Regions from separate parts of the Streptomyces sp. JN8 genome, predicted to be linked through region 1. Evidence: riboswitches for the same ligand, from Rfam matches in the RefSeq annotation. Region 1 holds a riboswitch; each other region holds the start of a gene.
What was found. Region 1 has a riboswitch for cobalamin ahead of ACY0MR_RS32350 (energy-coupling factor ABC transporter permease). Riboswitches for the same ligand answer to the same signal wherever they lie in the genome.
Positions count from the first base shown of each region.

Region 2: another riboswitch for cobalamin. It lies ahead of ACY0MR_RS03230 (CoA-acylating methylmalonate-semialdehyde dehydrogenase); the one in region 1 lies ahead of ACY0MR_RS32350 (energy-coupling factor ABC transporter permease).
Region 3: another riboswitch for cobalamin. It lies ahead of ACY0MR_RS00870 (ABC transporter substrate-binding protein); the one in region 1 lies ahead of ACY0MR_RS32350 (energy-coupling factor ABC transporter permease).
Region 4: another riboswitch for cobalamin. It lies ahead of ACY0MR_RS04395 (CbtB domain-containing protein); the one in region 1 lies ahead of ACY0MR_RS32350 (energy-coupling factor ABC transporter permease).

Region 1 covers NZ_CM147852.1:7,320,539-7,322,725, reverse strand. The annotation lists gene ACY0MR_RS32355 (PTS-dependent dihydroxyacetone kinase phosphotransferase subunit DhaM) at 1-427, shown strand, start outside; cobalamin riboswitch at 536-742, shown strand; gene ACY0MR_RS32350 (energy-coupling factor ABC transporter permease) at 772-1,470, shown strand; gene ACY0MR_RS32345 (energy-coupling factor ABC transporter substrate-binding protein) at 1,467-1,958, shown strand; gene cbiQ (cobalt ECF transporter T component CbiQ) at 1,965-2,187, shown strand, end outside.
Region 2 covers NZ_CM147852.1:728,867-731,053, forward strand. The annotation lists gene ACY0MR_RS03230 (CoA-acylating methylmalonate-semialdehyde dehydrogenase) at 1-907, opposite strand, end outside; cobalamin riboswitch at 1,139-1,318, opposite strand; partial or broken gene ACY0MR_RS03235 (short-chain fatty acyl-CoA regulator family protein) at 1,417-1,836, opposite strand; partial or broken gene ACY0MR_RS03240 (phosphotyrosine protein phosphatase) at 1,824-1,940, shown strand; gene ACY0MR_RS03245 (hypothetical protein) at 2,061-2,187, opposite strand, start outside.
Region 3 covers NZ_CM147852.1:176,270-178,456, forward strand. The annotation lists gene ACY0MR_RS00865 (UBP-type zinc finger domain-containing protein) at 1-210, shown strand, start outside; cobalamin riboswitch at 982-1,185, shown strand; gene ACY0MR_RS00870 (ABC transporter substrate-binding protein) at 1,252-2,187, shown strand, end outside.
Region 4 covers NZ_CM147852.1:1,043,492-1,045,678, forward strand. The annotation lists gene ACY0MR_RS04390 (histidine phosphatase family protein) at 5-577, opposite strand; cobalamin riboswitch at 734-872, shown strand; gene ACY0MR_RS04395 (CbtB domain-containing protein) at 906-1,133, shown strand; gene ACY0MR_RS04400 (CbtA family protein) at 1,148-1,975, shown strand; gene ACY0MR_RS04405 (hypothetical protein) at 2,114-2,187, opposite strand, start outside.

The sequences.
Region 1 (2,187 bases):
GAGCGGGACCGGCGGCACGGGCCGCGGCCGCCCGGTCGGCATCGTGCTCGTGTCGCACAGCGCGGCCGTCGCGGCCTCCGTCGCCGAGCTGGCCCGCGGGCTCGCCGGGGGCGGCGACCTCGCCCCGATCGTGCCGGCCGGCGGGACCCCCGACGGCGGTCTCGGGACGAGTTCCGAGCTGATCTCCGAGGCGGCGAAGGCCGCCGACCGCGGCGCGGGGGTGGCGCTCCTCGTCGATCTGGGGAGTGCGGTGCTGACCGTGAAGGCCCTCCTCGCCGAGGGCGACGAACTGCCCGAGGGCGCCCGGCTCGTGGACGCGCCGTTCGTCGAGGGGGCGGTCGCCGCCTACGTCACCGCCGGCGCCGGCGGGGACCTGGACGCCGTGGCGGCCGCCGCTGCGGAGGCGTACGCGTACCGCAAGGACTGACGGAGGGAGCGCCCCCGCGGTCGTCCGGTGCCGCCCGGGCCGACTGCGGGGAGTGAGCGCGGGGCCGCGCCCGGTACCGGCCGTGTTGTGATCCAGCAGGTCAACGCACTAATGTCGCAGGGCCTTGGTGTACGGGAAACCGGTGCAGTACCGGTGCGGCCCTCGCCACTGTGATCGGGAGGTCCGGCTCCACCCCCGCGGGGAACGCCCTCGGGGAAGCCACTGGACCACGTCGGGAGACCGTCGTGGTGTGGGAAGGCGGAGTCGGACGGAATGACCGTCAGCCAGGAGACCGGCCAGGGTGCGTTGTCCATCCACGAGGTGCTGGAGAGGGTCTCCCAACCATGCATATAGCCGAGGGGTACCTACCCCCTGTGCACGCGGCCGCCTGGGGCGTCGCGTCCGCGCCGTTCGTCGTCCACGGGGTCCGCGCGCTGACCCGCGAGGTGCGGTCCAACCCGGAGTCCACGCTGCTGCTCGGCGCCGCCGGCGCCTTCACGTTCGTCCTGTCGGCACTCAAGTTGCCCTCGGTGACCGGCAGCTGCTCCCATCCGACCGGTACGGGTCTGGGAGCGATCCTGTTCAGGCCGCCGATCATGGCGGTCCTGGGGACCATCACCCTGCTGTTCCAGGCCCTGCTGCTCGCCCACGGCGGCCTGACCACGCTCGGCGCGAACGTCTTCTCGATGGCGATCGTCGGGCCGTGGGCGGGCTACGGCGCCTACGTGCTGCTGCGCCGGTTCGGCGCGCCGCTGATGGTCGCCGTGTTCTTCGGCGCGTTCGTCGCCGACCTGTCGACCTACTGTGTGACCAGCGTCCAGCTGGCGCTCGCCTTCCCGGACCCGGGCAGCGGCATCCCCGGCGCGCTCGCCAAGTTCGGCGGGATCTTCGCCGTGACGCAGATCCCGCTCGCCGTGAGCGAGGGCCTGCTCACCGTGCTGGTGATGCGCCTGCTCACCCAGTCCAGCAAGGGCGACCTGGTCCGGCTCGGCGTCCTCGCCGGGCGCACGTCGGAGCGACGCGAGGAGGCGGCCGCGCGATGAGCCGGAACGCGAAGATCAACACCCTGCTGCTGCTCGTCGTCGCCGCGCTCGCGGTGCTGCCGCTCGCCCTGGGGCTCGGCGACCACAAGGAGGAGCCCTTCGTCGGGGCGGACGCGGAGGCCGAGACCGCGATCACGGAGCTGCGGCCGGACTACGAACCGTGGTTCAGCCCGCTGTACGAACCCCCGTCCGGGGAGATCGAGTCCGCGCTGTTCGCCCTGCAGGCCGCCCTCGGCGCCGGCGTCCTGGCGTACTACTTCGGCCTGCGCCGCGGCCGTCGGCAGGGGGCGGCGCGAGTCGTCGCGGAGGGGTCCGGAACCGACGTGGCCGACGGGGCCGACGGGGCCGGGGCCGGTGCGGCCGACCTGCCCGGGGCCGGCGCACCCGGAGCCGCCGGAGCCTCCCGGGCCGCCACGACGGCGGCCGAGAGCGGTACCGGCGGAGGGCCGGCCGCCGGTGGAGGATCCGGCCGCGGACCGGGCGCGTAACCGCGGATGCTGCCGATCGACGCGGCGGCGCACAGCAGTCGCTGGCGCCGCCGCCATCCCGCCGAGAAGGCGTTCCTCGGCTTCGGTCTCACCCTGTGCGCGGTCGGCCTGCCGCCGTGGCCGGGCGCGCTGCTCGTGGCGGCGGCCACGCTCGCGGTGCTGCTCGGTCCGGCCGGTGTGCCGGGCCGGGCGCTGTGGCGGGCGTTCCGCATCCCGCTCGGGTTCTGCG
Region 2 (2,187 bases), 6.6 Mb from region 1:
GCTTGGCCACGAGGGCGTCGGCGGTCTCCTCGCCGACGGGGACGGCGACGGAGATCGCCATGCAGCGCTCGCCGGCGGAGCCGTAGCCGGCTCCGACGAGGGCTTCGGCGGCCTGGTCGAGGTCGGCGTCGGGCATCACGATCATGTGGTTCTTGGCTCCGCCGAAGCACTGGGCGCGCTTGCCGTGGGCGGCGGCGGTGGCGTAGACGTGCGCGGCGATCGGGGTGGAGCCGACGAAGCCCAGGGCCTGGACGCGGGGGTCCTCCAGGAGGGTGTCGACGGCCTCCTTGCCGCCGTTGACCACGTTCAGCACGCCGGGCGGGAGCCCGGCCTCCAGAAACAGCTCGGCGAGCCGCAGGGGTACGGAGGGGTCGCGCTCGGACGGCTTGAGGATGAAGGCGTTGCCGCAGGCCAGTGCGGGTGCGGCCTTCCACAGCGGGATCATCGCGGGGAAGTTGAAGGGCGTGATCCCGGCGACGACGCCGAGCGGGGCGCGCAGGGAGTGGACATCGATGCCGGTGCCCGCGTTGTCGGTGAACTCGCCCTTGAGGAGGTGCGGGATGCCGGCGGCGAACTCGACGACCTCCAGGCCGCGTTGCAGGTCGCCGTGGGCGTCGGCGACGGTCTTGCCGTGTTCGGCGGAGAGCAGCCGGGCGAGGGAGTCCCGCTCTCCTTCGACGAGTTGGAGGAAACGCAGCAGGACGCGGGCGCGGCGCTGCGGGTTCCACCGGCCCCACTCCTGCTGGGCCTCCTGCGCGTCGGCGATCGCCGCCTCGGTGTCGGCGCGTCCGGCCAGGGGCACCCTGGCCTGGACGGCGCCGGTGTTGGGGTCGTACACGTCGGCGAAGAGACCGGACGTGCCGGTGGCGTGCCTTCCGCCGATGAAGTGGGTGAGTTCGCGGACCATCGAAGCCTGCTCTCGTCAGGTGTGGATCCGAGGAAGGCGCGGCGAGGACCGCGAGGGCGGCACCGATCGGGGTGCGCGCACGCGGGTCCGTCCGCGGGACAGGGGAAGGCGGGGACGCCTTCGTCGAGTCACGAACGCGGGGACAGGGCCTCGGGGTTCGGGTACTCCGCCGGATCACCAGGGTCGTGGTCACGTACCGGTGCCATGCGTGTCTGCTCCATCCTCGTGGACAACACGGAACACCCCACGGCCGGTATCCTGACTCCCGGATCAGCGCATGCTCTCCGGCCTTCCCGACGGATGGTTTCCGTCAGTGGCCTGACCTGCTGGAAGAGCACACTCCCCGGTCACAGTGGCGGGACCGCGCCGGATTCACACCGGCTTCCCTGCACCGCGGGCTCGTCACGAACATATAGTTGGACGTCCTAGTAAGTCCACCCCCACCGGCGGCGCGGCGGCGGGATCCGGACGGCCGGCGGCGCCCTGGCCCCCGCCCCCTGACCGCCGGCTCAGGCCGAGGGGTCGGCGACGGGGTACGGGACGAAGGTGCTGGTGTCCTCGTCGATCAGGAGCGGACGCCCGAGGGGCGGAGCCGCACGCTGGGGGCAGTCGAGGCGCTCGCAGACGCGGCAGCCCATGCCGATCGGGGTGGCGGCGGCCGCGTTGGCGAGGTCGAGCCCGTCCGAGTACACGAGCCGGTGGGCGTGGCGGATCTCGCAGCCGAGTCCGATCGCGAAGGTCTTCCCGGGCTCGCCCCAGCCGCCCCGGTGCCGGGTGACGGCGCGGGCCGTCCACAGGTGGCGCTGCCCGTCGGGCATGGCGGCCATCTGGACGTGGATGCGGCCCGGCAAGGCGAAGGCCTCGTACACGTTCCACAGGGGGCAGGTGCCGCCGGAGCGGGAGAAGTGGAATCCGGTGGCGGCTCGACGACCCGGCCGGGCAGGGCGTCGAGGCCGTGCGGCCCATCCGTGACGAGATCAGGAGCCTCGTCGAAGGCCTGGTCGCCGACGTCGACGCCGGGCCGGGCGCCTGACCGCACGGCCTCTCCGGTCGTGCGCACCGACACCCGACGGGCCAGGCATCCGGCAGCGCGGACCGACACCCGACGGGCCAGGCGTCCGGCAGCGCGGACAGCCGGACGCGCGGCCGGCCGTCAGGCCGCGTCGCCTCCGGGCGCGAGCAGCCAGCGGCGGACCACCTGGAGACACACCGTCCCGCCGACCACGAGACGACGCCGCTCGTCCCGGGCCCGCCGGTCGAACTCCACGCGGTAGCCCTGG
Region 3 (2,187 bases), 7.1 Mb from region 1:
GATGCCTGCGCCGAGTGCCTTTCCTCGGGTGGGAGTTGGCGGCGGCTGCTCTGGTGCGCGACGTGCGGACACGTCGGTTGCTGTGACAGCTCGCCGGGGCGGCACGCGTACCGGCATCACGACAGGACCGGGCACCCGGTCGCGCTGACTCTGTCCGCGGACGAGGACTGGGCCTGGTGCTACGAGGACGAGGTCTACCTCGTCCGGTGAGCCGCCTGCGGACGGGAGCCGGGCGGGCGGGCGTGGCGTCCTCGGACGGCCGTACCCCGCCGCGTACGCCCGGGCGAGCCGGGGGGGGCCGCCCCGGCGCGATGCCGGTCGCCGAGGCGGCGCGAGCCGTCAGAAAGCCGGCCCCGGTGCCGGTACGGGCCCGGGCAGGGGCCCCGGGTTCGGGCCGGGCTCCGGGCGCGGATCGCCGGGCTGCGGGTCCGGACCGGGCTGCGGAGGAGCCGGGGGTACCGGGTCGGGCCCGCCGGGCGTGGGCACCGGGCCGGGGACCGGACCCGGCTGCGGGCCGGGACCTGGGCCGGGGGCCGGGGTGGGGTTCGGGGGCACCGGATCGGGCGGCGGAGTGCCCAGTTCCGTCGTCCCCGCGTGCCAGGGCTCGCGACCGGGGTCCGGCGGTGGCCCCGCCGGGCCGGGAGGGACGGGACGCGTGGGGGGCGCCAGTTCCGGATCCGACGGGTCCGGCAGATTCGGACGGCCGGTCCGTACGTCGCTTCCCATGATCACACCGCCTTACCGGGTAGGGAGGGATGCTGTTCTCCTCCCCCACTCGGCTGCCCGGAGAGATCCCGCTCATGCGCCCGCGAGGACAGGTGCACCCGGGCGGCGGCACGGGCGTGCGCAGGTACGCCCTCCGTTCGGCGACTGCCGGTTCGAGATCGAAAGGCCGGCCGTCCGCGGGCGAGAGCGGCGGCCGGACGGCCCTCAGCCGGCCTTCCCTCCGGCGGGCGGCTTGCCGGGTCCAAGATCGCCCTGTGGTAGTTTGCCCGGGCCAGTCGTACCCCTGTACGTATCGACACGGTATGTGCGCGGGTCAGGGAATCCGGTGGGAATCCGGAGCTGACGCGCAGCGGTGAGGGTGACGGGCGGAGCAGCGGCCACTGGGTCCCGACGGGCCCGGGAAGGCGTTCCGTCCGGACGACCCCGAGTCCGAAGACCTGCTGGCGCCCCGGACGGCGTGCCGTCGTCCGGGAAGCACCGTACGACAGGCTCCGCGCATGAGCCCTGACGCAGAGGACTCCTCCTGTGCCCCTCGCCCACCGTTCCCGTGCCGCCGTGCTGCTCGTGGCCGCTGCCGCCCTCGTCTCCGGCTGCGGCGACACCACCGGGGCGGCCAAGCCCGAGGCGAAGCAGGCGGGGCCCGGCCATCCGGTCCGTCTGGACAACTGCGGACAGCGGGTCGAGCTCGACCACGTCCCCCGCCGGGCCGTCGCCCTGGACCAGGGATCGGCCGAGATCCTGCTCTCCCTCGGTCTCGCCGACCGCATGGTGGGCACCGCCACCTGGACCGATCCGGTCCTCGGCGGGCTGGAGAAGGCGAACGCGACCGTGCCCCGGCTCGCCGACCGCTACCCCTCCTTCGAGAAGGTCCTCGACGTCGAACCGGACTTCGTCAGCGCGTCCTTCCTGTACACCCTCGGCAAGGGCGGCGTGGCCCCGCGGGAGCGGTTCACGAAGCTCGGCGTGCCCACCTACCTCTCCCCCGGCGACTGCGTCGGCAAGGACAACGGCGGCGGTGGCGACGGTGTGCGGACGAGGCCACTGACCATGGACACCGTGTACGGCGAGATCCGGGACCTCGCCCGCGTCTTCGGCGTGCCGGAGCGCGGGGAGAAGCTCATCGGCGAGCTCCGCGCCCGGGTCGGGAAGGCCACGGCCGGCGCGGACTTCGGCGACGCGTCCGTCCTCTACTGGTTCTCCGACTCCCAGGGACCGTACATGGCCGGCTGCTGCGGCGCTCCCGGCATCGTCAGCGGGGCGCTCGGCGTGAGGAACGTCTTCGACGACACGAAGGAGGAGTGGCCGCAGATCAACTGGGAGACCGTCGCCGACCGCGATCCCGACGTGCTGGTGATCGCCGATCTGACCCGCAGGGCGCAGTCGGCGGAGAGCGCCGCGAAGAAGATCGAGTTCCTGGAGTCCCACGCGGTCACCCGCAACATGACGGCGGTGCGGAACAAG
Region 4 (2,187 bases), 6.3 Mb from region 1:
CCCCCTAGCCGGACCCGAGCGGCGTCCCGACGCTCAGGTTCCAGCGCCCGGCGCGCCCGCTCAGGTGAACGGCGGTCAGCGGACGGACGTCGAGCCTCCCGGCCGCCTCGTCGGGCGCCCCGAGGGCGTGCACCAGGGCGGCCCGGATCACGTCCGGTTCGGCGACGACCGTGACGCGCCCCGACTCCCCCCGCCGCGCGTCGAGCCAGGCACCGACCCGGAGTCGCAGCTCGCGCGCGGACTCCCCGCCGTGCGGCGCCGCCGTGGGGTCCGACAGCCAGACGCCGAGCGCCGCCTCCTCGGCGGCGGCGACGGCCGCCAGGGTCCGTCCCCGCCAGCGCCCCATGGCGCAGCCCGCGAGGGCGGACACCGCCTCGGCCGACAGGCCGAGGGCCTCCGCCGTCCCCCGGCAGCGCGCCGAGGGCGAGGAGTACGCGCGCGCGGACGCATCGACGGCGGAGGCCGCCGACTCGGCACGGGCCAGGCCCGCGGGGTCGAGCGGACGGTCGTCGTCGAACCCGACGTCGCGCGGGGCCCCGCTCGTGGCGGGGGAGATCAGCGTCAGCCGGACGGTCATCGGCGTCCTCGTCGGTCGGGTCCCGGGGCGCGCCCAGGGTAGCGCCGATCCCGGTGACCACCGTGTTCGGCCCGGGGCGCGGCCGGGGGCGTGCGAACGTGATTCAGGCCTCACGCCCTTGGCGGCACCCCCGGTGCGCGGTACGGTCGGGCGACATTTGAACAGCGTGACGACGGCGAGACGGAAGTCCGGTGGAAATCCGGCACGGTCGCGCCACTGTGAGCCGGGCGCCGCCCTCCTTCCGGAGGCGGTGCGACGGTGAGTCAGACCCGTGGACCGTCGTCCTGCACCACCGTCCGGGACGCGAGTTCCCGTAGGAGGTTCCACCATGGCCGAGGCTGCCCTCACCGCCGCCGCATCCGCCCCTTCCGTGGCCGTTCCGGCCCCGCTGCCCGTCCGGGCCGTCCTTCCCTGGGCGTTCTTCGTCGGCCTTCTCGCGCTGATCGCGCTGTACTTCGTGGGCGCCGAGCAGGGTGCCACCTCCCTGATCGCGGGCTCCGACGTGCACGAGTGGGTGCACGACGGACGCCACCTGCTCGGCTTCCCCTGCCACTGAGAGGCGATCCGCACATGCACGCCTCAACTGTCAGATCCCTGCTGGTCCGCGGCATGCTCGCGGGCCTGGTCGCCGGTCTCCTCGCCTTCGCCGTCGCCTACGTGGTGGGCGAGCCCCCGGTGAACGGCGCCATCGCCGTCGAGGAGGCCCAGGCGGCCCAGGAGGCGGACCCCGCCGCCGGGGCACACGCCGGCCACGGCGGCACGGGCGCCGCCGAGGTCGCGGAGGAAGAGGAGGAGGCGGTCAGCCGCCCCGTCCAGTCGACCTTCGGCCTGGCCACCGGCGTCCTCGTGTACGGGGTGGCGCTCGGCGGCATCGCCGCGCTCGCCTTCTCCTTCGCGCTCGGCCGGATCGGCCGGTTCAGCCCCCGGGCGACGGCGGCGCTCACCGCGGCGGCGGCGTTCACCACCGTCTACCTGGTGCCGTTCCTGAAGTACCCGGCGACCCCGCCGGCCGTCGGCAACCCGGACACGATCGGGAAGCGCACCACCCTGTTCTTCCTGATGATCCTGCTCAGCGTGCTGCTCGGGCTCGCCGCGGTGATCGCGGGCCGGCGGCTCGCACCGCGCCTGGGCAACTGGAACGCGACCCTGGCCGCCGCGGCCGGTTTCGTCGTCGTGACCGGTGTCGCCTTCGTGCTGCTGCCGGCCAACGACGACGCGGTCAAGGCGGGCTTCCCCGCCGCGCTGCTCTGGGAGTTCAGGCTGGCGTCGCTCGCGGTCCAGGCCGTCCTCTGGGCGGTGTTCGGGGTGGTCTTCGGCGTCCTCGCGCAGAAGGTCCTGGCCGGCCGGACCACCGCGGCCGGGACTCCCGCCGGGGCCGGGGCGCCGCTCCCCGGCTGACCCGTCCCGGACCGGACCCGGACCGCCCGCCCCGTACGCTCCGGCGTACGGGGCGGGCGCGCGTTCCGGGGTCGGACCAGGCGCCGCATCCGGCCGTGCGGGTCCTCGACCCGGCCGAACCGGGTCGCGGGGCACGGTTCAGGCCCGCCGGGCCCACGCCTCCTCGAACATCTCGTGCAGGGGGGCAACCGGCAGCAGCCGCTCGAAGGGCG